DNA from 3 places in the Paenibacillus sp. EB106-06-01-XG199 genome. Region 1 is predicted to be linked to each of the others. Evidence: riboswitches for the same ligand, from Rfam matches in the RefSeq annotation. Region 1 holds a riboswitch; each other region holds the start of a gene.

Region 1 (10,257 bases):
TGGAAGCCCATTCCATGAACATTGTAATCAGTTCAGCTTTGCTGACCATCTTTTTCTTAATAAAGAGGATCTTGAACAGCTTGGGTACATTCTTGACCTCCGACATGGGAAAGGCCACAAAGATTGAGGCAGTCGTACCAAGAAAGATAATGACATAAGCTGCCGGATTTTCCAAGCTGGTAAGCGGGGCATGTTTGAGCATCATTCCCCAGACAACTGCGATGAGACCAAATACTAAGCCTAGTAATGTTGAAATTTCCATTATGCACCTCGTCCATGAGAATTAAGAAGTGATCCGTTCAGACCGCATATTTCATCCTTGAACAGCGGCGGGACACCCTGCACGTAACCAAATCACGTATATTCTTATTTATCGTCAGTATTCCGTTTTTTGTGAAGTCATTTTTTCGGCTATAATGATAAGGTAAGTTATTATTCATCTGTGAAGAAAACGGAGTGATACACGTGGGTGTGAAACATGGCAGAGATTACAGCGAGATTCTTAGTGATTTGACGGAAGCAGTCGGACGTATTTCTGACGGGTATGTGTTTTTTGAGATGGAGCCGGATGAGTGGCAGGAACTGCCGCAGGAATCCAAGCTGGAGGTATGGGAAGCGCTCGCAGAGGATCTATTCTACGCGCTGGGCAACGAGCCTGTTATTCAGGTAGGCAGTGGTGTGGTTATCTATGACAAGGAGACGCACCGTATCAATATTTTGCTGGGTGAAGAGGATTTGGCCTCGGTTGTACTCGTTTAGAGCAGCAGAACAGCAGAGTAACAGGAGGACGGTTTGCCCCCTGTCTGCGGCCCGTGGTAAAATTGAAGATGCCGAGTACTATTTGCCGGGATCTTAGAATACATTAAACCGAAAAAAAGCCTTCATCCTGGCGCATCCCTTGGACTTTACCGAAGCTGAGGGATGTTTTGTTTAAGGGATATGGGGAGCTGGGCTGTACGGACTTTACGGCTAACTTAGTAAGGGAGGAAACAAATTGCATTTTACGGAGGAAGAGCTGCGTGAGCAGGTAAGTAAGCTGGAGGGCTGGAAGCTGGAGCCGAATATGATGGTGCGTAAATATATGTTTAATGAATATATGAAGGGTATCGCCTTTGTGGATGAGGTGGCTGCGATCTCGGAAGCCTTTGATCATCATCCGCATATTACAATTGATTACAAAACGGTAATTCTGCGCTTGTCCGCAAAAGAAGAGAGCGGGCTTGCCGCGCTAGAGTTCCGCCAGGCGCATGAATTTAACGAAGCTTTCGACAAAACGCGTTAGGCGCAGGAGAAACCGACTTATCATAGGAATAGATATAAAAATGCCCGTGCAAGGATGTCTGAATATCCTTTGTACGGGCATTCTGTATTTTTAAGGTCAGGTTTATTTCTTCTCTGCAAGCCACATGGCAACATTCGCAATCTCTTCGGGAGCAAGCTTATCCTTGAAAGACGGCATTTGGCCGCGTCCCTTCGTAACAATGGTGTAGATTTCTTCTGCGTTATGCTGGCCGCCTTCCTGCTGCAGACTAGGGCCTAGACCGCCCTGTAGCTGATCACCGTGGCAGGTAATGCAGCTTGCCTGTACAATCGCTTCGGCGCTGGTGGCATCCAGTGTGACTTGCGGCATCGTCGGGTTATTTTCTTCGGCTACCTCTGCTTTGCCGGGCAATGTGAACAAGAGCACTACCGCAAAGGCACAGGCTGCGAAAAACAAACCGCCCATGATCCATTTCTGCATCTTCATCCGTCCCCTCCATGTAAGCTGCTTCCTACATTATATAGGATGGTGAAGCGTTATCATAGCATTTGTGTCAAAAAAGTGGACGATTTCAACACTAAAATTTTCAATTTAATGGAACGTTATGTTGTTTATCATAGACCATGCAATAAAATGGCTTATTTCCGGTTGGAGTAAGGCGTTCATAAGTATCCGTGATCGTGAAGCCGCATTTTTGGTATGTTCGGATCGCCCGCTGGTTCCAGGTCAATACTTCCAAATCAATCTCCCGCCCGGGATACCGCTTTAGCGCGGCCTGAACGATGGCTTCCATGAAAATGTGGCCAAGACCGTGTCCGCAAAGCTCGGGGCGCATTCCAATACCCAGCCTGACGACACCCTCCATCGGAAACAACTGCGCAAAGCCGCAAAGGATGCCTTGCTCGTTGACCACGGAAACATACTGGTCCCTGCGGAGCTCTGGATCGCCAAATTCAATGCCAAGCGCCTCCATTTGGGACCAAGGCATCCATTCGTAAATATTATAAGGCGCTTTGTAATTCCATGCGGCGATGTCTTCAGCATGGCTGATCTCCATGGGAACCACATGGAATGTAACGGGGGAGCTAATCATAAGGCCACCGGCCTCCTTTCATAGGGAGCAACAGCACTAGCTATACCTAATTATATCCATAACTGGCCTGATTCGACTCAGAAATTTCCTGAAAGGCGGAAACTTGACAAAGTGGGAAAAATATTTTATGAAATGGAGGAAATTTGGGTAGATTTATGTTTTGCGGATATTGAGAGGGGTAAGTAATTTTATAGACAAAAAAAACAGGCCCCCTCCAGATTTCGGCAAAAATCATGGAAGAGTGCCCGTTTTACGACAACTTATTGCACGTCATCATTGTCTTGGGAATCAGAAGTAACGGATTGGTAAGCATCTGTACTCATGATACGTTTGGCGCCAACGTAACGGTTGACGTAGTAGCTGTCACTCATCGTGCTGATGGTTACACCACGGGAGGATGAAGCATGTGCGAATTTGCCCTCACCGACATAAATGCCGACATGGGATACACCTTTACCGCTGGTATTATAAAATACAAGATCTCCCGCTCTCAGATCGTCCCGGGAAATGGCGGTACCCATTTGGTATTGGGAACCGGATTGGTGTGGCAGATTGATACCGATCTTATCAAAAACGTACATTGTAAATCCGGAGCAATCAAAGCCGTTGGTCGATACACCGCCGGATACGTATTTACTTCCGATGGTCTTGTCGATGACTTTATCCATTTTGGAATCCGCGAAAGCGCTTCCTGCTCCGATGGTAAGCATAATGGAAAAGCTTAGTACTGCTGCTGCTAACTTCTTCTTCAAAAGTGAATACCCCTTCCAAATGCCTACGAGGTTAGCTTAAGGGTTCGGTTGAAGGTCCCCTATGACCCCTCTGTGAATAGGAGGTCAATTCACCCAAAATCGGTTCCCCCGTTTCCCTAATGGTTAGGGAACTCGGCATGACTGTTGATTAGGATTAGCTTGTTAACCAATACATGACAAAACCTTTGTAAAACCCGATTGAATAATTACAAAAATGTTACTAAAAACTCACTGCGATAATTGTAACAAAGACTTCGCCAGTTGGCAATCACTTAAAACATATTAATGCATAATATTTACGCTTTTTAAGAGTTGATTTTGCTAAAAAGGTCTTATATTTACACGCTGAGTAAGCTTTAACTTAGAATTGTTGGGATTTTTAGTAAAAAGGTGTTTCACAGGCCTCAAATACGTGTAAAAGGTAGAATAAGGAAGACAAAAAGGAAAAACCCGGAAATGATTACGGCAATAATCAGTTTCCGGATTTCTATAAGTTACAATTATTTATTGGAGGATGGAATTCCTGAGGGATGTCAATCGTAAGCGATAGCTTTGTAAGCTGTTGTGCTCATTACTCGTTTGGCTCCAACGTAGCGGTTGGCCCAATAGGATTGACTCATTGAACTGATAGTTACACCACGGGATGAAGAGGATTGGGCGAATTTTCCGTTGCCGACATAAATACCGACATGGGAGACTCCATTGCCAAGGGTATTGAAGAATACCAGATCGCCTGAACGGAGGTTACTCCGTGATACGGCGGTTCCAACGCTGAATTGTGCTTTGGAAGTGCGGGGCAAGGTAAGGCCAACGTTCTTAAATACATATTTGGTGAATCCAGAACAATCAAAGCCGGCAGTGCTTGTGCCCCCGGTTTTATATGTCGTTCCGAGTGTTTTTGTAATAACCGTATCCATTCTGGAGTCGGCGAAAGCGCTCCCTGCTCCAAGCGTGAACACCATCACCAGCCCTAATGCTGCTGCGGTGCATTTCTTCTTAAAATTATGACTTTTCAAAAGATGTACTCCTTCCAAGGCCTGCGAGGTTAGCTTAAGGATTCGGTAGAAGGTTCCCCTATGACCCCTCTAAAGCGAGATCAATTCACCCAAAATATGGTTCCCCCACTTCCCGGTGCCGGGAATTTGGCGTTTTATGCACCGAAACAGTGACGTGTCGACAAGGTTAAATGCTTAAAGGCACATTCATTTGCTTCAAATTAGTTTCAAAAGATTACAAAGTTGTTACTACTGGTACAGGCATCATTGTACCAGAGGATTTACAGTTTTGCAAATACCCTAAATCACGTTGTAACCAAAAGAAGAGTCCCGCCCTTTATCTGGGGCAGTGACTCTTCTATTATGCCAAGGGACTGGCGTTATTATTGTGGAAATGTTTTACTGCACCAAAGGTGATACTGCCCCGCTAGGCTCCACATTTTGAACAGCGTTGAGGGAAGCGGTGAAAATTGCCGGAACAGCAGTGCGGGCAGGCCTGGACAGAAAAGTGCGGTCACTCCAGAGAGCAGCAGCAGAAGCAGGCCGCCGGCGCCGAACAGTGCAGATATACAGGTGGAAGGGAGGATTACCCTCAGGCCAACCAGCAAGGAAGAAAACATGCCTGTTCCTCCGGTGAAGCCAAACTGCATGTACAGCAGCAGAATGCGGATCAGGTAGAAGTACAGGAGCCAGGCCAGAACATAAGGAACCAGTCTCAGCAGCAGAGTATAATCGAGAATACCGCTGAGGAGAAGCCCATACATTTTGGGGAGAAGCCAATACAGCGGTGTTGCGGCCAGAAGCCATTCCGCTAGACTGAACAGCAGTACGGGGAGTCCGTAAAGCTTCATTCCGGGAAAAAAGAACATTCCCCGCTCCCCTTTGCGCTCCTGGTGCAGCTCATGCAGCAGCCCTGCGCGGATAAAGGGGGAGCATAGCAGCCGTAGCGCTGAGAGGGCCAGCAGCAGCCAGAGCCAGCGCAGCACCCCGGGGTCTGTGCTAAGTGCAGTCTGTCCTTCGATATAATACAGCAATCTGCCTATTCCGCTGCCGCCGGCGTGTGTATCGGGATAACGGAGCAGCACCGGGATGAGGGCTGACCTGACGAATCTGTACAGGAAATAGCCCCAAAGCAGCCGATAGATAAAAAGCAGAATCAGAATATAAAATTGCTCTTTCATGCTGTACCAGCCGCGAACTATCGATCTTTTCACAATCCTTCACCTCACCAGACAAGAGTTCCGAGCAGGGTTTCAAGCAGCTTCGTTACGCTAAGCGTCCAGCGGGAGAGCGTCTTTCGCTCCAGCTCCGCCAGTCTAAAATTGTTGAGATGCTTACTCTCCAGCAGAATGGAGTGCTCCGGATCAATCTCTGCAGACAAAAGAGGCGCTTTGTAGGCTAGCTGAAAGGTGGTTTCCTTCTCTGTCCCATTCCAAAACTGCTGGACAGTATAGCCATCCAGGAAGGTGAACTTTATGGGGACGTCACCATACTGATTTCCTTTATTGCTGACCGCTACTGAGCTTTCGTAACGGGCATTATCATCGCCGCCCTCTTTTTTGGGGTCAGAGATTTTAATGTGATCAATTGAAAAATCCGGAGAACCGCCGCTGTATACATATTGGTCGAAGTAGGCTTGCCAGGATTTTTTGGTTACCTTCTCCACGATTTTCTGGAAGTCGGCGGTAGAAGGATGCCGGAAGCGGAACTTACGGGTATAGGCCGCCATTATGGCATCCATCGTCTTGGTTCCGACCTGCTGTTCGATATCCTTCAGCACCAGCTTGCCGCGGATGTACACATTTCGGGCATAGGCATCGGCAGGAGTGTATTTCCAGGTTTCCAGGTTAAGCGGCTGGGAGGATGTCACCAGGCTGGCCTGCAGGACATGATTGGATGATACCCCATACTCCTGCTCCATTAGCCTGTCTTCAGCGTAGGAAGTGAAGCTTTCGTCCAGCCAGGCCTCCTCGAATTCATTGCTGGCTAACATCCCGTAGAAATATTGATGGCCGATCTCATGAATGACCGTGCGCTCCAGAGAGGTGCCTGGAGAAGCCTCGGCCGCGCCAAAAGCAGTAACCAGTGTGGGATATTCCATCCCGCCGGCGCCGTTGCCCTCTTTGGGAGGTACGACGATGGATAATGTAGAGTAAGGATAAGGTCCGTACCATTTGCTGAAATTGGTCAGAGCGGCCTTCGCTGCCTGGAAATAACGCTCCTGCAGATGTTTATGTAGCGGGTCCAGATAAAGCTTGATTCTCACGCCCGGTACATAGTCTGTAGAGAAGGCCTCTTCGGCTACCACAAAGTCCGGGGAAGCGGTCCAGGCGAAGTCATGGACATCATCCGCATAAAATTGATACACCTTCTGATCCTGCTTCAGCTTGGCGCTCTTGACCGGGAACCCGCTTGCGCCAACGATATAATTGGGGGGGACGGAGATGGTTACATTGTAGATACCGAAATCGCTGTAAAATTCGGATGTTCCGTGATATTGGTGCACATTCCAGCCTTCCTCATGTACACCCCGGGTACCGGCAGGTTCATAGACGCTCAGTTTGGGAAACCATTGCCCGGCCATCACGAAATTGCCGGCGGAACCCATGCGGGCGAATATTTTGGGCAGCTTAACTTCAAACTGGACCCTAAGCGTAACACTTTCCCCACCGTTAACCGGCTGCGGGAGATGCACCTTTACGAGTGTCTTGTCATTGCCATTGCCATCATCAGGCTGCACGTATTGCAGCCGCTGCATGAGCGAGACTCCATCCGTAGTCCGGAGATCGGTCAGGGTTATGCTGCCAAATCCGTTCGCTGGCATGGCATCACCCCGGAGTTCGCCTCCAGATTCTTTCATAAACGTAGTATCTTCAGAAGCAAATGCGTTTGGATAAAGATGAAAGTAGAGTTCTTGTACCGGTTTTAGGCCCGGGTGAGTCCAGGTCACCGTCTCTGAGGCTCTTAGAGAGGTGGTGTCCGGCAGCAGCTGCACGTCGATATGATACTCCACTACCCGCTGGCTTAACGCTTCTGAGACCGGAAGGGGAGTGCTCTGGGGAAGAACGGGCTGCACGGCTTTGGGCTTAGGCAGGGCAGCGGGGGACTTGGCCTCTTTTTGAACAGCAGCAGTCAGAACGGCAGGGCTGTGCTCTGCACCATACCCTGAAAGGACCCCTATTCCCCCTCCCAGCAGAGTGAGGGCGGACAGGGCCGCAAAGACGATAACGTACCTTAATGACAGTGGCTTCATACTGTGATTCCTCCCGTGACAAGCATCTACGGGATGTATATGTTTGCATTCGCCGCATTATTAGCTAAAATTAAATTATTAGTGAAAGGGAAGGATGTGCACTTGTGGATAACATACAACCGGAGGGCAAGAAACAGATTGCCTTAAATATTGTGAATGCCAAGAGCAAACATAAAGGCTTCGGCGCAGGCTCCATTGATTTGAACAATGTATCGCCCGTTATTATTGACGGCGGTGAAGCAGTTATCGATATCGGTGCCATGCATGCCAAGAGCAAGGTAGAGAAGGGGATTAAGTTCTCCATGAACCGCGAGGATGTGCCGGCGGGCAGACAGGTTTGGGTTGTCTGGGTAGCTGTAGACCGTACGGCGGAGGGCCAGTTCTACGGGGGCATTACCGCTTGCGAGATGTGGATTGATACAGAGGCACGGCGCGGCTGGAAAATTCTTGCCGATCATGTGAACAAGCTGGATGCTGCTCTGAAGCGGAAGATCATTCTGGAGGGGCTCGGTACGGTGGAAAGAGCGGCGCTTAAATCATTGCTGATTTCTCATAATGAAGCTTGGTGGAATGCCTCTCCGGAAGAGCTGAAAGCGGCGCTGTCGGAATAGGAGATGTCCCCCGCAACATACTTTGATTCAAGCTAAAAAGGCTTGGCCCTCCCGAAACGGGAAAGGCCAAGCCTTTTGAATGCTCATGAGGGATGAATCAAGATGTTTGTGTTCTTTTATTTGCCTGCTGCATTGATCTTGCGCTTTAGCTGGCTGACTCTGGCCTGGCTGATGCCAAGAACCTCGGCAAGCTCCTTCTGGTTGGCATACGGATGGTCCGCGATGGCCTTCTCGAGACGCTGGCTCATTTCCTCTGTTTTTGTTCTCCGGCCGCCACGCAGTAATGCAGTGTTGTCTTCAACAGGACTTACCGGTTGCTCTGCCGCATCGGAAACAAGCCCGGGATCCCCCAGCTCTTTGAGGCAGCTGTTGCAAATAAACTGATCTTTAAAGTAAGTTACATGGTCAAGGCTTCTGCAAAAAGTGCATTCTGTAGAGGTGTACTTTCTGAGCACAATAATCTCTTCATTCAGAATGAAAAACTCGATAGGATCCCCAATGTCAATATTACGTGTCATGCGGATTTCTACAGGAACCACAATTCTACCAAGACTGTCTAAACTCCGGATCATGCCTGTATCTTTCATCTCATGTCCCTCATTTGCATCTTTATATTTTTGGTGTGGATATCTATGATTATAACAGTAATTGTAAGTTAAGAGAACGGGGGAAGCGCATACATTTATAGGAATTTGGAGATTAAAGAGATGAAAAGCCTCTGCCGGCGGAGGTCCGCTGGCAGAGGCTGATTAGGGTTCATTATTTTTTACCCAATTCCGGGATACCGAAACAGGCAGGGAAGTCTTTAAACTCTGAAAGAGCTGGCCTGCTTAGCATTTACCGAAACGTAAGGATTGTTCCTGAGATAGAAACGCCAGGGCAGCTCCGCATATTCTTCAGCATAAGGAATATTGATGCGGGGAGCCTGTACAATATCAAGAGTTTCGGGGCTTGCGCCTTGCTCCAGCCAGAGCGGCCCGCCCGGTACGTCCAGGCGGATTTCATTCAGGCTTTTGTCGATCCGCAGCGCCCGGCAGAGCTTGCCCGGACCGCCCGACAGGTCGACCGGCTTCTTGACGGCTATGCCCCGGTAAGATGCCATCCGCTCCGCATCGGCGGGAGTGAGCGGCTCCACCGCGCGGATCAATACCGCATGCGGATCGTCTTGCGCGGCGGTAACCACATTGAGGCAGTGGTACATGCCGTATATGAGATATACATAGGCGGTGCCGCCGGAGCTGAACATCACTTCGGTTCTGGCGGTGCGGCGGCCTCCATAAGCATGGCTGCCTTTGTCTTCGGCGCCTCCGTAGCTTTCCGTTTCCACGATGCGGCAGCGTATATCCCCGTCTTCCGTGCGCCGGACCAGATGCTGGCCAAGAAGAAGCGGCGCGGCCCTAAGCGCTGTATGCGCATAGATCTCCGGGGACAGAAGTGGAGAAGAAGGGAACGGTTCCCTGCCGCTGGCAGCGTTATTCGCATTCATAGATTGATGGCACCTCTCCCTGGCGAAGCAGGGCTTAAAGCCTGTGCTTCTGCCGTTCATTGGTCCCATCGTAGCGCAGACGGGGCAATGGCTGCAACAGGGATCAGTTCATCCACCAGCGCTTAATGTCGCTCCACAAGGAATGTTCATCCTTGGCAGGGACTGCGCTGTCCTTTGATCCGCCGGATGGAGCGGTGTCTTCGCCTGCACCATGCTGGTCACAATATTCCGTAGGTTCTGTACCGCTGATGAAGGTTTCCAGCTCCTTCTCGGGGCAGGCGGCCGTGGCCAGCTTACCGGATTGCGGGTTAATGTACACGCTAACCACGCCGTCGGGAATCGGAAAAGTTTTTGGCGGGACGTTTGCCAGTGCTTTTTCCGTGAACTCCGCAAAAATTGGCGCAGCCCGCCTTCCGTCAGACGTGGCGATCTCACGCCCTTTATCATAGCCTACCCAGACTGCGGTAGACAGCTCGGGGGTGAAGCCGACCATCCAGCCGTCGGTGTCAGTGGTGCCGGTCTTGCCGGCCACGGGACGTTTGATAACGGAGGCGACACGATTTCCCGTTCCGCCGCTCTCGAATACACCTTCCATCAGCCGGGTCAGCACATAGGCCGCTGCCGGCTCGACAACCTTTTGCCCCCGGCCCTGCGGAGCCTCATAGAGCAGATTGCCTTTGGAGTCGGTAATCTTGAGGATAGCCGTCACAGGCAGCTTAGTCCCTCCGCCGCCAATCACCGCAAAGGCTGAGGCCATCTCCAGCGGACTGACCGGCGAGGTGCCGAGCGCTAGTGAGGGCACGCTT
Region 2 (10,257 bases), on a different contig from region 1:
ATACCGTCTTGATCTTGTCTTTCAGCATCACGTTAATGTCATCGTCATCAATTTTGAGTTCTTCGTAAATAATGACCCCATCCACGCGCCGGCCCAGGATATTGCTCATAATTACTTGTTTATCTTTGGTAACAAACACATTCAGTCCGTATCCTAAACGGTCGCACTCACGGGCCATGGTTTCAACCAGCTTATAAAAATATGGACCCGTAACACTTGTAGTGAAGAACCCGAGCATTTTGGTCGTACCGGACTTTAACAGCTTGCCGTTCAGGTTGGGAATATAATTCAACCGCTGAGCAACCTTGAGCACATGAGATTTAGTCTCCGGACTCAGCACATCCACATCATTCAACGCGTTGGACACAGTAGAAATTGAGACGCCAGCCTCTCTGGCAACGTCCTTGATTGTTATCTTTGCCATGAAATTCGTCCTTTGTTATAAAAACGTTTTTATAAATTAAAATTATCATAAAACCGTTTTCATTTCAATAGCTAATTTGAAAACATTAACAGCCCTCCGGCAAACCGAAGGGCTTGGTGAAACCCTACTTCTCCACAAATAGAAGCAATTGCTTACAACGGCAGTCCATCCTCCAGCTTGCTCAGCGCTTCATCCAACACTGCCGCGAAATCCTCTTCCGGGTGTTCTGCATAATGAAGCATGACCGAGATGTTCACACCGATGACCGCTCCCGCAAAAGTGCGAACTGCGAGATCATTCGGCTGACGGCCAACACGCCCCGCTACCATCTCCGCAATCAGCTGCATCATCTGCGTCATGCTGTTCATCATTGCTGACCACAGCTCAGGAATCGCAATCACAAGCTGATTCCGTTCGCGCATCGTAGCCAGCTCATCTTCCGACATATCTACTACCTCGGACATCATGGCATTTTTCAGCGCCTGGAGCGGACTAAGTTCGGACGGCTGTGCCTCAAAGGCAGACACGAGCAGAGGATCATAATTATCACGGGTCAGCACATCCTCCTTGCTTGAGAAGTAGCGAAAAAAAGTGCTGTAGGAAATTTCAGCAGCTTCGGCAATCTGTTCCACAGTGGTTGACTTATAGCCTTGCTCACGGAACAGCCGCAGGGCATGCCGTTGAACCTCTGCCATGGACTTCGCCTTTTTACGTTCACGCAATCCCATGTTTCGTTTCCCGCCTGTAGGCATAGTACACACATCCTGTCCTGTTAAAATTAACTTGTAATGAACTTTCCCCTTATTTCCATATGTCAGTTCACAATAAGTTCTACTACTCCCTGTCCTCCGTCCACAATTACACGGTCGCCTGTCTTCAGTCTTGCTGTCGCACAACCGCAGCCGACAACAGCCGGGATACCCAATTCTCGGGCTACGATAGCCGCATGCGACAACGGCGCACCGATGTCGGTTATAATGGCCGCAGCTCTCGGAAACAGCGGTGTCCAGCCTACATTAATCGTCGAAGCCACCAGAATTTCACCGGCTTGAAACTGCTCTCCCTCTTCCGGTTTGGCCAGTACACGCACCCGCCCTTCAATCCTTCCAGCGGCTCCGGCAGAACCCTTCAGCCTTTCGCCATGAGGGTGTTCAGATAAGGGAACCGGTCGGGAAGCATCGTAGTAATCCAGCCGCCGTTGCGGATCCTTGGCCCACTTGAACGGTTCAAAACGTCCCCGGAGCATCGAAGGCAGCGGCGGCAATGACTGATACCTTGCATACGTTTGCTTGCGTGCAGAAAAATATTGTACAGCAGTCAGATTACCTGTGGCAAGCCAATCCAGAATCTCATCCAGATATAGAAAAAAAACATCCTCTCCTATTCCCGCAAGCTCACCTGCTTTAAGCGCAAATGCGCGGTTCACCCGCATCGTTCGGGTCCATTCGGAACGGACGGCTTCCCGCAGGCGCGGGCCCTCTGACACTGCCTCTATCCGCCGGGCAATCCGCTTGGCCTTTGCCGGGAACTGCTGCTCGAACGCCTTCAAGGCTTCTCTGCTCCGGACCCGCTGTCTCTGCAGAATGTCCTCCACGTCCATAGGGGCCTTGCAGAACTCAGCGATCTGCTTGTCCAGCCACGCGTCATCTTCTCCCGGGTCAGGATACGATAATTCCATTTCATTCGGTCCCCGGTGGCCATACTTCACAAGGTATTCCTTCCGGCTCATTTCTCCCTTTATTACTCTGGAGATTCCGATCAGCGGCCCCAGGCTTTCCAGCTCTACGGAGCCCCCGGCGTTGGACAGCAGCCTATTGGCCTCTTCTTCTCCGGCCGCCTCGCTAAGCTGCTTATGCAGCTTCTCAAACTTCTGCATTTGGGCAGAGGGCGCTTCCAGCGCCGACCACAGCGCCGTGACATTCTGCGGCCACAGCTCCTGCCTCCAGAGTGACAGCAGTTCCTCCCGGGTTGTTGCCGCTTGGAGTCTGGTTGTCAGCCGTCTGCACCACTCCGGTGAATCTTCCAGGAACTGCGGAAGGGTTCTAACGGTCTGGCGAGTTTGTTTCATACTATGCATCATCTTGGGAAGCACAGTCTTGAGCAGCTCCCGTTTGGTAAATGGATATACCGGCAGAGCCATGCCTTCAGGAAGCTCTCCAAACACCCGGCTCATTTTCTTCCATATCGGCTTGGTATTCAGTCCAAATGCCGAGAACATCGATACCGAAAGACTAACATTAGTGTACACCCTTCCGCAAATATTGCCGGACATCACATAATGCCCCGGAATAATATTGTACTCTTCATCCAGGGAGCGCAGGATAGACCAGGTCAGAGGAGTTAAGACACCGGAGATGGATTCGCCCACATTGGTATTGGTCCAGAGAAAATCACCAGCCAGCGAGTCGTTGATCTCGAATGTATTGCGGTTTCCCGGGTTCAAGGTCGTAACCGGTCTCGTCTGCAGGAGGTAGACCCGCCCCTTTGCGACCGCCCACTCGATATCTTGGGGAGCTCCAAGCTCCTTCTCCAGCCGGCATGCATACCGGTATAACTTGGCTGCATACCGCTTGAACTCACCCGGGCCTTCATATCTGCCCCGGTTCCTTGCCAGCGTGAAGGAATATGCGTCGCTCTCGCCTGAAACTAACTGTTCTCCCAGCCCATAGACATAATTCCCCGGCAGAACCGTGCGGCTGCCTGTTATGGGGTCAGCGGTGAACAGGACTCCGGAGATTTCCGAGTGAATCATCAGCTGCACGACAATGGCAACCTTATGGGAGGAGTCCATGTCCTGCATGGAGCTGTAGACTTGAACCCGTTCGCTATCCTTTGAGTGATACACCGTGTACATCGCTTCACGAATCTGTTCATCTGTTTCCACGTTCAACACCGTTTCGAATTCCCCGGCAAAAGATGCCTCCGCCGAATCTTCACTTAAAGCCGAAGATCTGACAGCAAATCGTGCATTCTTATGTATCATGCGGATTTTCTGCAACCTGGCTGCACTTTCAGTCCAAGCCTCTTCCTTTAATTTATCGCTTTCAAAGGCCGAAGGAAAGACAACAAATCCCTCCGGCACAGGATATCCCGCCTGAAGCATTCTGGAGAGCATCGCTCCCTTACCTCCTGCTTCGACATATTGCTCCGGGCTTAGCTCGGCGAATCCTCGGATCATCTGTCCCATATCCAATTGCTCCTTTTGATATATTTGAAACTTTATTTAATTTGATATTTAGTTTCATTTAATACTTTATTCCACTATTGTATTAAACGTCAAGCTTTACTTCATCTATCTAGGGCGTGTCTTCAAACCGCTTCCCCGTCAAAACCTGCTGCTGTATGCCCTAAGGAATCATGGGTACAGTGCCATTTTCTGATCACACGCGGAGAAAGGCGTTTCGCCACCAGGTAGTTTTTTCGGTGGAGGCTTACGTCTCGGTGTTTCAAAGACTTCACTCTTCTTTCGAAGGCTTGTGTGTGCGACTGGAAAGTGTATTCTTGGCTCTGAGTACAAACGGACCGAGTTGCACTTATTTGGGGCTTTTATCCTGTTACAGGAGGAACGGACTCCAGCGCAGTTATTTCTCCCTGATGGACGTTTTTAAAGAGAATGCAGAGCAGTAAGGTCGCCTGGGTCCGCAAAAGAGAATAAACAGGGATTTTACTCTCCAGAGCTCTTCCAATTTGAAGACATGCTCTAGTTGATTAATTCCGTCAACAAAAAGGGTGTTCTCAGCAGTTATGAAATGGCTGCTAAGAACACCCTCGTTTGGTGAACAGGATAAACATGAGCACTTGGTGCGAATACTCCGCGACCGGACCGTTGGTCCAATCACTGTGTTCCACACTTTTTTTGAACTTGTTTTGCAAAATATATCAATGGTTCCGATAGGTAATATCTAGCCCATCGAGATATTAACATTCCAGAAGGAGGTTGTCTTATTTCAAGTCATGAACAAGATCAGCCTTCGGAGCTGCAGGAACAACTCACCCTACTCAATTTTTTGCTGATTTGGCTTGGTCCTGTATCCCTTGCCGCGGGCAAGTTTAGCTTTGACTTTTCAAAACTTCCTGGGTTATACTTTACCTACGCTTAATTTCCAGCCTTTGGCAGGAAAGCGGGGGAACCAGTCTTTTGGGGCGAATCATTCACAGAATGTAGGGTACCATCTTACCCGAGTCCGTCAGCTAACCTCGTCAGTAGTGGATGGGTCTGCTTTTTTAGGTATATTCATAACCAGAGACCCTTGCTAAGGGTCTCTTTTTTGTATTCTCATGACCCTGCTGGCAGCAGTTTGGCTATCGACCTCAAGGCTCCCTTTTTTCTCACACTATGAGACCAAGGAGAGATGCAAGTGCAAAGGGTAAGGTACATAACGGATATCAACAAGGTTGCCATGCTGTCTGAAACGGAGAAAGAAAAGCTGAAGGAGATCACCGGCAAATTTGCCTTTCGGGTCAATGACTATTATCTGTCGCTGATCGACTGGGACGACCCGGGTGATCCGATCCGCAGGCTCGTCATTCCAAGTGAAGGTGAACTTGAGGAGTATGGCTGCTGGGATGCATCCGATGAGGGAATGAATTATGTAGTGCCGGGATGTCAGCACAAATACAGAACAACGGCCCTCCTGATTGTCTCCGAGGTGTGTGGAGCTTACTGCCGCTACTGCTTCCGCAAGCGCCTGTTCCGCAATGATGTGAAGGAAGCACAAACCGATGTGGCTCCTGGGCTGGAATACATCAGGAATCATCCAGAGATCAATAATGTGCTGCTTACCGGCGGAGACAGCCTGATTCTCTCTACCTCTAAGCTGCGCTTCATCATCGAAAGCCTGAGATCTATTGACCATGTGAAGATTATCCGGCTGGGCTCCAAAATTCCCGTATTTAATCCCATGCGCATTTATCAGGACGAAGAACTGCTGGAACTAATCCGTACCTATTCATCGGAGGACAAACGCATTTACGTCATGGCGCATATTAATCATCCCCGGGAAATTACGCCCGAAGCCAAACATGCATTCAGAGCACTCCATAATGCCGGGGCAATCGTGGTTAATCAGACGCCGGTGCTGAAAGGCATCAACGATGATGCGGCGGTACTCGGAGAACTGCTCGACCGGCTGTCCTGGGCCGGAGTCACTCCCTATTATTTCTTCGTGAACCGGCCCATTGCCGGCAACCGCGAGTTCGTTCTGCCGCTGGAGCGTGTCTACAACATTGTTGAGGAAGCCAAGGCCAGAACCTCAGGTCTGGGTAAAAGAGTCCGTCTATCCATGAGCCACTCCTCCGGTAAAATCGAGATACTGGCGATTGAAGACGGCAAGGCCTATCTGAAATACCATCAGTCCAGAGCGCAGGAGTACGGCAAATTCATGATCCTGGAATGTCCACCGGATGCGGAATGGTTCGATGATCTTCCCGGCAGCGAGAAGCACTGGACCCACCCTACTTCCACTTCCCAGATCCCGCAGCTCCTATAAAAGCCAGCACAGTCCCCTTGTATCAGCATCGGGACTGTTTAGCGTGTTTACCGGCTATTCCATCCCCTGTGAGAACAGCTTGCTGATGAGCGCTCTCCGGCTGGAAACGCCGGTCTTAGAGAAGATGGATTTCAGGTGATCCTGTACGGTGTACGCAGAAATATGCAGCGACTCTGCCAGCTCCTTAGTGGATAATCCGCGGGAGAGCATCTCGGCCAGCTGCTTCTCCCTCGCGGTCAGCTGGCAGGCATCGGCCAGCAGCCGGAAGATCTCCGAGGACTTGGCATAGACAAAAGCAACAGCCAGCTCCGTCTTCTTGCCGCTGCCTTCAAGCCTGCTGGCCGTAACTGTCAAGTATGCCCCATCCTCGACGCGCAGGCATAATTTCGCCTTCGAAGGCAACCCTCCTGGTTCCGTATTCTCACCAAGTGCCCGCAGGCATACGGCGTTGACCGGCCGGGGGAGAACACCGTGATCCAGCCGTTCCAGCTGCTGCAGACGGTTCAGCCAATATTGAGCCGCACTGTTCGCGCTGACCGGAAGCAGCTGGTCCGTCAGAATCATGATTCCACTGTCCTCCGGTGCGGTATCCATCCGTCCCAGAGGGGGCTCGGAGGCATAGCTGCGGAGTGCGCCGGCAATCAGCGGAACAACAGATGATATCACTGCACACTCGTGCTCTTGAAATGGAGGTTCGTGCTGCGACCGGAACAAGGTTAAGAACCCCCAGCAGCCACCGCCTTCAACCAGCGCAGCCCGGAGCTCGTCGCCCAGGCCCGCAGGCTGGAGGACGTTGCGGTAACGTTCACTCCGCCCGGGCTGCCCTTCCGTTACACCACTTAAACAGGCGACCGGCACTGCCGCAGCGGCCAACTGCTCATATTTCATATAATCCTCATGCAGATATTCGTATTCAAACAGCTGCGGGTGCAGATCCTCAAGACCCCGCTCTGTGATCGCCCCGGTGGACAGCAGCGTATGCGGGTCCACGGTAGTGCAGCAGGCAGCGGTAAACGGAATGTACTGCCGCAGCTTGGAGATTACCGCCTCCCTATATTGCGGAGATGTCATTCTCATCTCCTGCCGGTTGATTTCCAGCGTCCTCAAGCCTTTTAGAACCTCGCTCATCCTGATGTCCTCTCCAAATCCCACATATGTGGGATAGCCTATTCCGTGTTTAATCCTGATAATTAGTAATAATTCTTATTATATATCAGGAGAACTCACATTCAAGCTATAGAGACAGGAGCAGATATCATGCAAGAGAAACATTTACATCATGCCAGAGACTGGGAGCATCCCGATGTTCAGCATTACGAGACAACAATCGCTGCAAAAATACCGGGGTATCCTCTGCTCTATGACATCATGGAGCAATTGCTGAGTGCACACCTCGGCGGTGAAACTCCGGCAGACCTGCTGATTGTCGGGGCCGGAGGCGGTCAAGAATTGATAACCCTCGGCGCTCAGCATGAGCACTGGCGGCTGACTGGCATTGATCTGTCAACGGCAATGCTTGAGCTTGCCCGGCAGCGGATGCAGCGCACGGAGCTGGCCGCTGAAATCACTCTCCAGCAAAGCACGGTTGATGAACTGGACAAGAACAAGCTGTTTGACGCCGCCACTTGCATGCTGGTGCTTCACTTTGTCAAGGAAACCGGACAGAAGCAGCGGATGCTGGAAGAAATCCATAGCCGGCTTCAGGAGGGGGCGATACTGGTTGTGGCAACCTTAAGCGGGGACGTCCGTTCTATCCCCGGGTCCTTGCCGCTGAAGGCGTGGAAAAACCACATGCTGGCTGGCGGGATTTCCGGGCAGGAATGCGAATGGTTCGAGCATTCCATCGGTGAAACCTCCTTCCCCATTCCGGAATATGAACTTCTAGCGTTGCTCGCAAGCAGCGGGTTCTCCGGTGTCACCCGCTTTTTCAGCTCCTATCTGATTGATGGCTGGTTTGCTGTGAAGCACGGAAAAGAGGTTGCGGAATGAAAACAGATATAGTGGTTGTCGGCGGGTATGGCCATGTCGGCGCAGAAATTTGCCGGCTTCTGGGAGAACAGCATCCTGGAGTGGTATATGCGGCGGGCCGAAGCCTGGAACGTGCGGAACAATTCTGCAGGACGAGTGGCGGCAAAGTGAAGCCGCTGCGACTTAGTGTGGGAGAAGCGATAGATGAAGAACTGCTGAAGCGGACCAAGCTGGTGGTCATGTGCCTGGATCAGCAGGATACCTCGTTTGCGGAGGCTTGTCTGCGCAGCGGAACCCATTATGTCGATGTGTCGGCAAATGGGGAATACTTCCGGCTGCTTCAGAGCCTGGGAGACACAGCAGCCGGGCTCAAGGGTACAGCTGTTCTAAGCGTGGGGCTTGCTCCCGGCTTAACCAATCTGCTATCCCTCAAAGCGGTGAATGAACTGGATAGATGTGAGCGCATCGACATCTCCATCATGCTGGGTCTGGGCGACAGTCACGGCCAAGCTGCCCTGGAATGGACGGTTGATAGTCTCGGCTCTGCCTTTGAGCGTGTGGAGCAAGGACGCAAGGTTGCCGCAAGGAGCTTCACGGAACGCAAGCAGGTGAACTTCGGTGGTACGCCGGGAACGCGCAAGACCTACCTTTTCCCTTTTTCCGATCAGCAGATTCTGCCCTATACCTTGAAGGTCCCTTCTGTCGCTACACGTTTATGCTTTGATTCCCGGGCGGCCACCTCCGGCATCGCTCTTATGCGAAAAATTGGCTTAACCGCCCTCTTCCGCAACAAAGTCATCCGCAAGCTCACAGTCCAGGCTTTCGGCAAACTTCGGCTGGGTTCAGAACAATATGCGGTCAAAGTCGATGCTTATGGTGTTCGGGGCGGTAAAGCTGTTGTCATGGAAGCCGGTATCGAAGGAATACGGGAATCCGTAATCACTGCCAGAGTGGCCGCCGGGGTTGCCCTGAGTGTATATGAGGAAACCCATCCGGCGGGAATACATCATATTGAACAGCTGTTCAAGCTCAAGGCAAACGGTACGCAGCTCTCCTTGAGTTCAGCAGCCGGAGCCTCCGGCAGGGCCGAATACCCCCTTGACGGGCTTACGTTCTGGTCCGGTGTCCGCTCGCAGTAAGAGGTTCCCGATCTTTATTCTCTTGGCAATTCAATAAGGAATGTCGAGCCCTGGCCCGGCTTGCTGCTCACAATAATCCGTCCCCCGCAAAGGTCGACAATCCGTTTGGCCAAAGGCAATCCGAGCCCGTTCCCGTAAGAAGCCCGTGCTTTATCGCCCTGATAGAACTTTTCAAAGATATGCCGCTGCACCTCCGGGGTCATGCCGATTCCGGTATCGGTAATTTCAACACTCACGTTCTGGGGGGATTCGGTCAAGGTGACGGACAGGTTCCCGTATTCTCTTGAGAATTTTACCGCATTCCCCAGAATGTTAATCCATACCTGCATCAGCAGCTCTTCGCTGCCGTAGAAGCCAGTCTCCGCCAACTGAATCTCCAGATCCAGCTGTTTGCCGCTCCACTGCGGCTCCAGGAGAAGAAGCGCCTGGCGGATCTGCTCATCCAGACTGAACTCTGTTTTTTCAATGATGATTTCCTGGTTCTCCAGCTTCGACAGCTTCAGAATATTGTTGGTCAGCATGGATAATTGCCTGGTGCTGCTAATGATCTTGCCCGCGTATTCCTCTCTTTCCTCGGCCGGAAGATCCGAATTCTGCAACAGTGCAGCATAGCCCTCAATGGCTGTGATAGGCGTCTTGAACTCATGGGATACATTCGTGACAAAATCGGTTCTTAGTGTTTCAATCCCTTGGAGCTCTTGAACCATCTTATTGAAATCCTTGGCCATCTCCCGGAATTCTTCAATCTTAATATTCTCATACAACTGAACATTAAAGTTGCCTTTGGCGACTTCCTTGGTTGCTTCTCTCAGTCTGTTGATGGGAAGCAATATTTTTTGCCCGATGACGGCAGTGATAAGCGTTCCAGTAAGGATCCCCGTAAGCAGTACCGCTGCCAGAAATCCGAAGGCGTGGAATTGGCCCGGCTCGATGATTGTGAACCTCTTTATAACGAATATAATAGTCATCATAAAGACCGCAGAAGACAGCATGATCATAAATACCAGCATCACAAAGGCGAACCATAAATTGCTGAACCTCTTTTTCATATATGCTTCACCGCCTTATACCCGAGTCCCCGGACCGTTACAATCTCAAACTCCATATATTCCCTGAAACGTTCCCTCAGCCGGTTGATATGCACATCCACTGTCCGGGCATCTGTCTCCGTATCCATTCCCCAGATTTCATCCATCAGCTGCTGCCTGGTAAATATCTTGTTTGGATAAGCAATCAG
Region 3 (10,257 bases), on a different contig from region 1:
AGCACAATTACCATCCCGGCCACCATGGATAACAGGGCGCTTACAATAAGTGATATCCATACATCAGGAGTGCCGGCGGCCTGTACAGTTGTCCGGGGAAGGGTGAATACGCCTGCTACGAGGATGTAATTGACCATAATAATGGTCGCTTGGCTCGTCGTGATGCTATCCTGTACTTTTGCATTCATGATTCTCACCTCAGTCTCCTGAATTCAAGTTTATTTTTTACGAATTGGATCCTTGGGCTGCAGCAGTGCCGGACGGCGCTTCATCAATTGCAGGGGGATGCGGATAATGAAATCGCGCAAATCGCTCATCCTGTAGGGAGTAACCATGCTTAAGTAGGGAACCCCGAAGCTCTTCAATTTAATCAAATGGCTGCTGAGCAGGAGGAAAAACATAACAACACCGTAAAGCCCGAATACAGCTGCGAAAAACATCGCTATGAAACGGAGAAAGCGCAAGGTAATCCCCGCACTATACATGGGAATCGAGAAAGAGGAGATCGCTGTAACCGCAACGACAATGACTAGAATCGGACTGACAATCCCCGCCTCTACCGCCGCCTGGCCGATAATCAGACCTCCGACAATGCCCATGGCCGGTCCAATGGGTTTGGGCAGGCGCAGGCCGGCCTCACGTAATATTTCGATAGAGATTTCCATAATCAGCGCTTCAATTAATGTAGCAAAGGGGACGCCCTGCCGGGAGCTGATGATTGAAATCGCCAGTTTGGTAGGAATCAGTCCGGGATGAAACGAGAGAAAAGAGATGTAGAGCGCCGGAGCAAACAGCGCAACTGATGCGCTGAAAAAACGCAGGAGCCGCAATAGTGAACCCGAAAACCAGCGGTCATAATAATCCTCCGGTGACTGCAGCAGCATTCCGAAGGTAGTCGGCATTATCAGCGCAAACGGTGTGCCATCCAGAAGAATGGCCGCCCTTCCCTCCAGCAGCGCCGCCATGACCCGGTCCGGCCGTTCTGTGTTCTGGATCTGCTGAAAGGGGCTGAGGTAGTTGTCTTCCATGAGTTGTTCCAAATATCCCGATTCCTGCACATCATCTATATTGATCGTCTTGATTCTCCGGGTGATTTCCTTAATCAGCTCATCGTTGGCGACGCCTTTCAAATAGGTCAGCACCAGTTCCTTCTCAATTCGCTCTCCCACCGTAAAAGAAATCATGGCCAGCTCCGTGCTCTGCCCGTGTCTGCGCAGCATCGCTGTGTTATCACTGAGCGTTTCATTGAAGCCCAGCCGCGGACCGCGCAGAAGCGCCTCCGATATCGGCTCCTCCACGCTTCTTGTGTTGCCTTTCGGGGTACCTAGTATAAAAACCTCCGACATTCCGTCAATTAACAATACCGCAGAGCCGAACAATACCTTTTGCAGCGAGAGTCTCAACTGGTCGGTAAATTCAATTTCCGAGACCTGTACTACCTGGTGCACGATAATCCCTTTCAATATCTCTGCTGGCGGGGCTGCATTCATGCCTTCAAAGGGCCTCACCGTGTTCATCAAGGGCATCAGGATGTTCTGATCCATGCCTTCTTTGTCCGTAAGTCCATCCACAAAAAACAGCGCTGCCTTGATTTCCAGACTTCCGATGCGCAGCTCTCTGACATTAACGTCGGACATATCGGTACTTATCTCCCTGAAGGACTGAACATCATGTTGGAACTCTCCGGTATAGGTCAGGGAAGGAGTGGCCTGTAAAGCGTTGTTTTGAGCAGGGGGTGCGGGTGCAGCGGATTTTTTATTCTGCACAGCGATGCTGGTCTGATCCGCCTCCCCAGTATCTTCGGAACTTGGAACCCCCCCGCCTTTTTTGCCTTCAGCCCGCATTCCCCGGGTGCTCGCCTTGCCCTCTTTCATTCGGAGCCAGATCATTAGGCGGGTTAAGACAACCGGAACGATGAAGATGACAAAACCTTGAAACAGCACCTTCCAGCCGGGCACAAGATCCCATAGCATCTTCCACATTCCATGCGCCCCCCTTTTTATTCGTAACCCTATTTTGACCGAAGCTGGAACATTCATACATCAAAAAAACAGCTGCATGCTCCTCTTGGGGAACGTGCAGCTGTTATGATGTGCGAAAACGATTCAAAGGTAGGAGTTACAGCAGACCCGCTGCCCACATTCCGCCTTGGCGGATCATTTGGCGGAACGGCTCTACCGAGAAGGAAGGCAGATGATGCCCCGGCATCAGATAAACTACACGGCCAAGTCCGAACGCATGGCACCAGGCTGCCTGACGCATGGCCCCTTCATGAAGGTACTCTGCCAGCACAGTCGTCTCAAAATAAGGATGCATTTCAAAGTAGTACGGCTCGTCCTCAATGACAAACTCGCTAATCCCCTGCATAATGGGATGCCCGTGTGCCGGTATTTTCATATGCAGGGAGGTGTATTCCGGATGGTGGGTGAAATGCGCGCCTAGCATAGCGCCCAGCTCCTGATTCCGCTGCAGGGAGATTCCGTTATGTACAACGAGCAGACCTCCGCCCCCCGCTACATAAGACAGCAAAGCGGCACTTTGCTCCGGGGCTATTTTCTGTTCGGAAAATTCGGTATAGGCGATAACCAGCTTCAAGCCCTCAAGGTTGTCTTTGCTCAGGAGACTGTAATCTTCGGAAGCCTCCACCTGCAGATCAGGTGACAGAATGCGCTTAATCTCGTGATCCACACCGGTAAAAGGATGGTATTTCACCTCACTGTAGCTGCCAAGTGCTAGTGCTTTCCATTCAGACATGTTCTTCCCGCCTCTCTTCCTGCTTCTCTTAGTGTATAGTTACCAGGGCCAGGCATTTCCGTCCAGGTCGAGATAAGCCGGCTCCTCACCCATATACTTCTTGTGCCCCTGCACGATATTCATAATCTTACGCGCCGACTCTTCAGGAGGAATAGGTGCCTCCAGAGCCTTCTCACCATTCATATAGGATTGCAGCCAGCCGGGGTGAAAGACCATAACCTGCCCGCCCATCACCTTCAAATGGTTGTGCAGCAGGGAGGACTGCATATTAAGCGCTGCTTTGGACATACAGTATCCGTACATATTAATCCGTTTGTTCCGGCCAATGCTTCCGGCTTCTGAGGAGATATTAACAATCAATTTCTGCTTGCTCTGCATCAACAGGCCCATCAGTTCATTACTGACCCTCAAAGAACCAAGCGTGTTTACATTATAAATGTGAGCCATGGCTTCATCGTCCATATCAACAAGCATCGTGGCATCATCGGCTCTATGAATAATACCGGCATTATTGATAATCATATCAACATGAGCGGTACTGCCCGAAATACTACGTGCCGCTTGCTTGACACTCTCACGGTCGCCGATATCCAGCGGGATCAGAGTTAATCGGTCCGGGTACTGCTTTTTCAGTGCGTCCAGCGATTCCGACTCCTTCATATACTGACCGGCAAATACGGAATATTTGTTCTCTAGAAGCCAGCTTGCCAGAAAAAAACCTAAACCACGGTCAGCACCGGTAACAAAAGCAACCCTTTTCATGATTATGGACACACCCTTTACGATTCTTCAGGATACACGCGGCATCTCTCTCACATTAGCATGGCAGTCACGTTTTTTCAACGTCCTTCATGGGACTGTAATTCCGCTGAAAGGGGTGCTCTAACTTCCTTTTTGATTTAATTTTGAACTATGTTACAATCGTAGTTACAAGTACTTATAGGAAGGTGAGATACCGATGTCTATCCAACAACTTCATACTCTGGAAGAACTGCAGCAATATGTTGCGCAACCAGGTAAAAAACTGCTTTTCAAGCATAGCACTACCTGCCCGATCAGCGCCAAGGCCAACGAGGAATTCACAGCCTATGCGCAAGGCTCCGAGACTCCAGCTGCCATTGTCCATGTGATTGAAGACCGTCCGTTGTCCAATCAGATTGCCGAAGATTTCGGGATCAAACATGAATCTCCGCAGATCTTCCTCCTGGAAGACGGCGAAGTCCGCTGGAACACCTCCCATTGGAAAATCACCCGGGACGCCATCAAGGCAGCTGTGAGCCAATGAGCCAGCCGGTAATTGTCTATTCCACCACAGGGTGCAGCGACTGCAATCAAGTGAAGCAGTGGCTGACCGAGCAAGACGTTAGCTTCGAGGTGCGTGATGTTATGACAAGTACAGTGTATCAGGAAGAAGTCGAGAAGCTGGGCTTCATGGGTGTGCCTGTTACCGTGTACGAAGGCCGCGCAGTCAAGGGCTTCAATGTTTCCGAGCTTAAGGAGCTTATTGGAGCAACCGCTGAATAATTTATAGCATGAAGCATATGAATACTTATATTTTGAAAAAGGCATCCCCTTGGACCTCTGTCCAGGGGATGCCTTTTATTTGCCCTTTTATTTGGCCTTATCCTGGATTCGTTGAGACATCCGCCAGAAAAGAGACATTTCCGCTGTGGGAATAGATGACGGAATCCGCTCCAAGCCCTTTATAGACCAGTCTGGGATTCATCGAAGTCGTAATTACGTATATTGGCTTTGTCGTCCAGGTCCGGCACATCTGGATATACCGGCAGCATAAGGTCACACTGCTCTCGAACAGAAATACTCTGCCTACCGGAAAAGAGGGGCGGAACCATGTATTCTGATGATGTGTATCCACCACGAGATTGACCTCGATTCCCAGCTCCTCCAGACGCCGCTTCTCCGCCGCATTGTTGGCGATTCCTGCGATCTTATAGCCTCTAAACTTTAAGATTTTGATAAAATGCTCCCCCGCTTTAGTCGGAGCGTTAATGAGTACATATTCTTCCGAATTCGCCATATCTTCCTCTCCTCCGGCTTAGGACTTCCATTCATTTGCCATACGAACACAGCAAAAAACCACAAAGGAATTCCCTCTGTGGTCCAATTAACGGTCACATTGTGCTCATCCTCTCTAATACGCTTACGAGGTTAGCTGTCGGATTCGGGCAGTGAGAGTCGCCCTACCTGTATCCATGCGAGCATTCTCTCGCACTTTCACAGGATTCACCCCATAACCGGCTCCGACTCTCACATCGGCTGCCGATTGTTGGTTCCCCCGCTTTCCATAACGGAAATTAAGCGGACTGCGTATTCGATTGTGTAGTAAACAGAAGTAATCATACTCTGGCGATCACGACCTTGTAAACCGCCAAACCTGCCAAAATAATGCATTTAGTAAACCCAAACCAGATCAGGTAGCGCTTACTTAAGCCTCAATCTCATCATTCCTCTTATTTACTCGGCTTATCAGCGATTTGCGAAAAAGCATTCAGCATTGTGATTATATTCACCCGATGTTGAGCAAATTGCCTTTTATGCTCTGATCACCCTAAATCAAAAGCAGTCGTATGAACGAGATAAAAAGCCGAAAACCGTTGATAAACACCCTTTTAGCACATCCTACCGTTTCCTTTGCCAGAATTCCCTGAAATTCGGCTCAGAAGAATGTTTTTTCCTTTTTACAAAGCTCATGCGAAAAGAGTATGATTCGGTTTGAATCCAATGCACGAAATGCGATATAAACGCTGAATTCCCGCAATGCGGGAAACGGGGGAACCATCAGGCCCGCAGGGGCCTTACCTGGAAGATAAGAATCTTTCTTGGGGTGAATCCGAAGGAGACTGTGGTCTCATTAGGTAGGGCGACTCTCACCGTCCGAATCCGACAGCTAACCCCGTAAGCGACTAGAGAGAACCTTGATCCGCCACGTTTTTGCGCCAGGTGTATTTAAGCCTGTACCAAAACCGCAGCAGAGGTCCTCCTCTGCTGCGGTTTTTTGTGCTGAGGCTGCAGCTTATAAATGGGTAGGAGGGAAAACGAAATGAACCAGCGCAGGCTGTTACGTATAGAAGTGTTTGTATTCGATGCCCCCTGGCCATTCCATCAGGCCACGGAGTCGTCCGGCAAATGCCGGTATGGTGTGCTGAAGCTTACGTGCAAGGCTGGGTGCAGCTGGGGAGCGGGGATACTGTCTGCGGAAGGCGATCATTTTGACGTCATTAAATGGAGCAGCTTCCTGAGAAGTATACGCAATCACAGGCTGGAAGAAGCCATAGAAATTGTACAGCAGCTAGGTGCGCAGTGGGAGCCAGATCAGCAAGAAATCGTGCAAACGGCCCTGCTGGATTTAAAAGCCAAGCTGCAAGGCAAGGTCGTCACGTCACATCTGCAAATGGTCCCCTATTCCCGTACAGCCGGGGCCGGCGGTACGCCCCCCTTCAGACGGATGTACTATAAACCTTCAAGTTCCCTGCTGCATAAATGCAGCTGGCAGGAACCGGACATAGCCGAGCTAATGGACAGATCCATCGCTTATTTCTCCATCTTATAATTTCTTATTCAGGAAGGAACGTGAAGACATGCCAGACCCATTATCCCCGGAATGGACAGCTGCCAGCGAGTTTGCGGAATATGTCCAAAAGAACACCGGAAATATTTATGCACTCACCAGTCTGCTGCTGGGAGAGGGTGCCGTTGCGGAAAAGACTGCGATGAAGACCTTCACTGAGCTTTACACCCGGTACCTTCATGATGATTTCATACCGCAGCCTTTCTCGCTGGTTGCCTACCGGGAGTGCATTCAGCAGTGCTCCCGGGCTGCGGAGGAGTGCAGCCTCTTTGTTTCCAATGGATTAGCCTGGGAGGATCAGATTGTCCAGGTGTTATGGTACGGCATGCTGCTGCCCCTGCCTGCAATCAGCACCATTCTTGAGCAAAGCGTGCCGGTGCTGAAAACCCGGCTGAGACATGTGCGCGAGCAAATGTGCCGGTTAGAAACATTGCGGCCTGAAGCAAATTTATTTGTTGTATAGCTGCTCACATAGATTAAAGAAGCACTGTGGGCCCCTCTCTTATCTCCGCTGATGTAATGGGCAACTTGTCGAAGCGCATGAAAAAGCCGCAGCATAATGCCGCGGCCTTTTCTATTTATACTCAGCTCTTGCCCTTGCCGCCTTTGGCGAATCTCCAGGCCGCTGTACAGCAGCCCAGCAAGCCCACTCCGAGCATTAACGTCTGCAGCACACCCAGCAGGGTAGAGCCCTCCGGCTTAAGCATGCTGCTGAGCAGAATCAGCAGAATTGAAGCTGCGAGTATCGCGGGGATTTGATTGTTTTTTTTCAAGATTACCACTCCTTATTCAATAACATACACCATAAGCCTTCACTGATCCAGTTTGGCTCTGAACTCCCCCGGGAGCCGCAAAAAAGCCGCGGTTTCCGAACCGCGGCTTCCTCAGTAAAACCTATGATCACTTCTTAGTGTGCGCGTTTAGAATGTCTGCCAAAAATGATTAATGACGCAATCATACCGGCAATGCCCATTCCTGTCAAAAGCCCTTGAATGAAATCAAGCAGATTCGATCCATTGGACGGCATTAACCTGGCGACCAGTACGATTAACGAAGAAACTGCAAACAGCAACCCGAATGTTTGTTCATGCTTTTTATTCATCCTTGCCACTCCTCAAAAGGTATATATTGATGATTCCAATTAAATTTTGTAGGCCTTCATTGCTTTTCTGATCTCCTTGATGCTTGGGCGTTTGCCGTACATCAGCACTCCCGTGCGGTAGATCTTGGCGGCAAGCCAGCCGAACAGTAAGGTGGTTGCCAGTAAGATGAGAAGCGAGACCAGAATCTCCCAGGTCGCTACCTCGCCAACACCAATGCGCAGCAGCATGCTGAGCGGAGAAGTGAACGGAACAAAGCTTGCTACTTTAACCAGCAGGGTATCCGGGACAGAGATGCTGAACATTGGAAGATATAAATTGACGAAGCCCAGCATAAGAATCGGCATGATCGCCTGACCCAGGTCCTCGGTACGGCTGACAATGGAACCTACAGCTGCGTACATCATGGCGTACAGGAAGTATCCCAGAATATAGAATATCAGTCCGTATAAAAGAATGCTGATATCCAGCTGCCCCAGGTCAAGATCAAAATCGGTCAGGATACTGGCATTATGCGGAAGCATAAGGTTCGCAGCTACGCTTGCGGAGATAACCGCAATTTGCAGGATGCCGACCAGGAAGATGCCGATTACCTTGCCGAACATTTGCGTCAGCGGTGCAGCGCTCGTAATCAGGATCTCCATGATACGTGAGCTTTTCTCCGAAGTGATTTCGGCGGAGATCATATTGCCTGTCATCATAATCGACATAAAGAACAGCATAAGCAGGGCATATACAATCACGTAGTTGATAATTGGCGGTGATTCCTTTGCCGCACCTTCATTTCCGGCACCTTCTGAGCTGATCTGCTGGGTACCGATGGATACCGGGGTGTACATCGCAGCTACCTGTTCCGCAGTCAGCTTATCACCTACGATCAGCTGAGTATTGGCTTGCTGCAGTGCATTCTGCAGATAGCTCTGCACATCCGAATCAATCTCACCGTTCTTGCTATAGTAGGTAACCGCGGGAATGCCTTCACCGCTCTGTGCACCCAATGTGATATAGCCCTCAATGTTTTCCTCATCCAGACCTTTCTTGAGCGCTGCATCGTCAGCAGTAGCATATGGACTGATCGTTACCGGGGCCACGCCCTCTGGCGGACTATAAGCCTGGAGGAGCTCAGCTACTCGGTTGCCATCCTCTGCCACGACTCCGATCTGCACTTGGTTCTTTGCGGACCCGTCGTCTCCCTGGAACAGCTTCACCATATACGGAATATTCATCCCGATGCTCAGCAGAACCACCAGAATCAGCGTAGTAATCAGAAATGCCTTGGTTCTTACTTTATTCTTGAATGTAAAACCGATAATCGTCCCCATCTTATTCATTGGATTCACCTACCGCTCTAATAAAGATTTGGTTTAGCGTCGGTTCCTTGATCTCAAAATGCTCTACCTCACCCTGTGCAACAGCATGCTGTAAAATGCGCTGGGCCGCACCGATCTCGCGGATCGAAAGAACATATCCCCGTTCCTGCCGCTGGACGGCAGTTACGCCGGCGATACTTTCCAGGCCAGCCACTTCGCCCGTTGTGCGGAGTATAACCTCCTCGCGCGGGTAGCCTTTCTTAATCTCGCGGATATCTCCCTGGACCACTGTATTGGAACGGTCAAGAATAGTAATGTTACGGCATAATTCCTCAACATGCTCCATCCGGTGTGTAGAGAACAGGATACTGGTGCCCTGATCCCGCATTTCGCGGACGGTATCCTTCAGCAGCTCCACATTGACGGGATCAAGCCCGCTGAAGGCTTCATCGAGAATCAGAATTTGCGGTTTATGGACAACCGCGGCGATAAAGCCCATTTTCTGCTGATTTCCCTTGGAGAGCTCTTCAATCTTCTTATTGTAATACTCCGGGACTTCAAAGCGGTCCAGCCAATAACGCAGGCTCTTGTCCGCATCGGCTGCTGCCATGCCGCGCAGGCGGCCCAGATAAATAATCTGGTCGCTCACCTTCACCTTCGGGTACAGTCCGCGTTCTTCCGGTAGATAGCCCATCAGATGCTGCAGTTCATTGCTATAGGACTTGCCGTTGTAAAGAATCTTGCCCTCGTCGGGATAGATCAGGCCAAGCACCATGCGCATTGTTGTTGTTTTGCCGGCGCCATTGGCTCCGAGCAGACCGTAAATCTCACCTTGCTCTACTTTTAGACTGATTTTGTTTACTGCGGTTTTGTCTCCGTACTGCTTTACTACCTGTTCAAGCTTCAAAGCTTCCATTCGTTAGTCCCCTCTCTTCTGGTCGATCAGGATCGGACGATGTCCTTGTGTCCATAAGCTTAAAATCTCATCCAGCTCCAGACTGCGGCTCTTGATAACCTTTACGCCCAAGTCCTGAATGCGTTTCTCATTCTGATTAAATTGCTGGGTTATAAATGAAGCGACTCCCGGTGTCTCCAGTGCTAACTGCTGAGCCCCCGGCAATTCAGCCGCCAGCTCCCTAAGCTCTTCCTCATCCTGCACGCCCACCCACACCTCGCTCCATGAACCAAACAGGCTGTCCTTCTCCGCCATTCCAAGCAGCTGTCCCCGATGCATCAGCACAATAAAATCAGCCAGCCGCCGAACCTCCTCGACGATATGGGTGGAGATAACAACGGTCGCATCGCTCTCATCCATATACTTGCGGATCGACTCAATCATACTCTTCCAGGCGAAGGGGTCGAGACCCGAGGAGGGCTCATCCAGCAGCAGCAGCCGGGGCCGGGAAGCCAGCGCAGCGGCAATCTCGAATTTACGGCGTTCACCCTTGGACATCTTGCCCAGCTTGGCTCCCCTCGGCACTTCAAATTTATCCTGCAGCTCCTG

Evidence for each region. A riboswitch is a leader RNA that binds a small molecule or an ion and turns the genes downstream of it on or off. The one in region 1 is predicted to bind cyclic di-AMP.
Region 2: another riboswitch for cyclic di-AMP. It lies ahead of AC3WT9_RS09430 (KamA family radical SAM protein); the one in region 1 lies ahead of AC3WT9_RS33735 (C40 family peptidase).
Region 3: another riboswitch for cyclic di-AMP. It lies ahead of AC3WT9_RS23795 (hypothetical protein); the one in region 1 lies ahead of AC3WT9_RS33735 (C40 family peptidase).

The regions. Positions count from the first base shown of each region.
Region 1 is NZ_JBYTDQ010000021.1:22,923-33,179, reverse strand. It holds gene motA (flagellar motor stator protein MotA) at 1-262, opposite strand, end outside; gene AC3WT9_RS33760 (hypothetical protein) at 466-759, shown strand; gene AC3WT9_RS33755 (4a-hydroxytetrahydrobiopterin dehydratase) at 995-1,282, shown strand; gene AC3WT9_RS33750 (c-type cytochrome) at 1,385-1,741, opposite strand; gene AC3WT9_RS33745 (GNAT family N-acetyltransferase) at 1,848-2,354, opposite strand; gene AC3WT9_RS33740 (C40 family peptidase) at 2,615-3,106, opposite strand; cyclic di-AMP (ydaO/yuaA leader) riboswitch at 3,112-3,254, opposite strand; gene AC3WT9_RS33735 (C40 family peptidase) at 3,640-4,068, opposite strand; cyclic di-AMP (ydaO/yuaA leader) riboswitch at 4,126-4,264, opposite strand; gene AC3WT9_RS33730 (hypothetical protein) at 4,485-5,315, opposite strand; gene AC3WT9_RS33725 (M1 family metallopeptidase) at 5,327-7,354, opposite strand; gene AC3WT9_RS33720 (YwhD family protein) at 7,459-7,965, shown strand; gene AC3WT9_RS33715 (AbrB/MazE/SpoVT family DNA-binding domain-containing protein) at 8,082-8,552, opposite strand; gene AC3WT9_RS33710 (DNA-3-methyladenine glycosylase) at 8,771-9,451, opposite strand; gene AC3WT9_RS33705 (transglycosylase domain-containing protein) at 9,555-10,257, opposite strand, start outside.
Region 2 is NZ_JBYTDQ010000002.1:752,379-762,635, forward strand. It holds gene AC3WT9_RS09415 (LacI family DNA-binding transcriptional regulator) at 1-424, opposite strand, end outside; gene AC3WT9_RS09420 (acyl-CoA-like ligand-binding transcription factor) at 577-1,152, opposite strand; gene AC3WT9_RS09425 (PEP/pyruvate-binding domain-containing protein) at 1,239-3,611, opposite strand; cyclic di-AMP (ydaO/yuaA leader) riboswitch at 4,508-4,645, shown strand; gene AC3WT9_RS09430 (KamA family radical SAM protein) at 4,777-5,913, shown strand; gene AC3WT9_RS09435 (helix-turn-helix transcriptional regulator) at 5,968-7,041, opposite strand; gene AC3WT9_RS09440 (class I SAM-dependent methyltransferase) at 7,171-7,902, shown strand; gene AC3WT9_RS09445 (saccharopine dehydrogenase family protein) at 7,899-9,020, shown strand; gene AC3WT9_RS09450 (HAMP domain-containing sensor histidine kinase) at 9,035-10,069, opposite strand; gene AC3WT9_RS09455 (response regulator transcription factor) at 10,066-10,257, opposite strand, start outside.
Region 3 is NZ_JBYTDQ010000007.1:108,174-118,430, forward strand. It holds gene AC3WT9_RS23760 (spore germination protein) at 1-188, opposite strand, end outside; gene AC3WT9_RS23765 (spore germination protein) at 219-1,982, opposite strand; gene AC3WT9_RS23770 (ThuA domain-containing protein) at 2,119-2,754, opposite strand; gene AC3WT9_RS23775 (SDR family NAD(P)-dependent oxidoreductase) at 2,794-3,516, opposite strand; gene ytxJ (bacillithiol system redox-active protein YtxJ) at 3,713-4,039, shown strand; gene AC3WT9_RS23785 (glutaredoxin family protein) at 4,036-4,278, shown strand; gene AC3WT9_RS23790 (hypothetical protein) at 4,376-4,792, opposite strand; cyclic di-AMP (ydaO/yuaA leader) riboswitch at 4,898-5,086, opposite strand; cyclic di-AMP (ydaO/yuaA leader) riboswitch at 5,508-5,691, shown strand; gene AC3WT9_RS23795 (hypothetical protein) at 5,816-6,325, shown strand; gene AC3WT9_RS23800 (hypothetical protein) at 6,354-6,806, shown strand; gene AC3WT9_RS23805 (hypothetical protein) at 6,928-7,116, opposite strand; gene AC3WT9_RS23810 (hypothetical protein) at 7,251-7,445, opposite strand; gene AC3WT9_RS23815 (ABC transporter permease) at 7,485-8,774, opposite strand; gene AC3WT9_RS23820 (ABC transporter ATP-binding protein) at 8,767-9,669, opposite strand; gene AC3WT9_RS23825 (ATP-binding cassette domain-containing protein) at 9,673-10,257, opposite strand, start outside.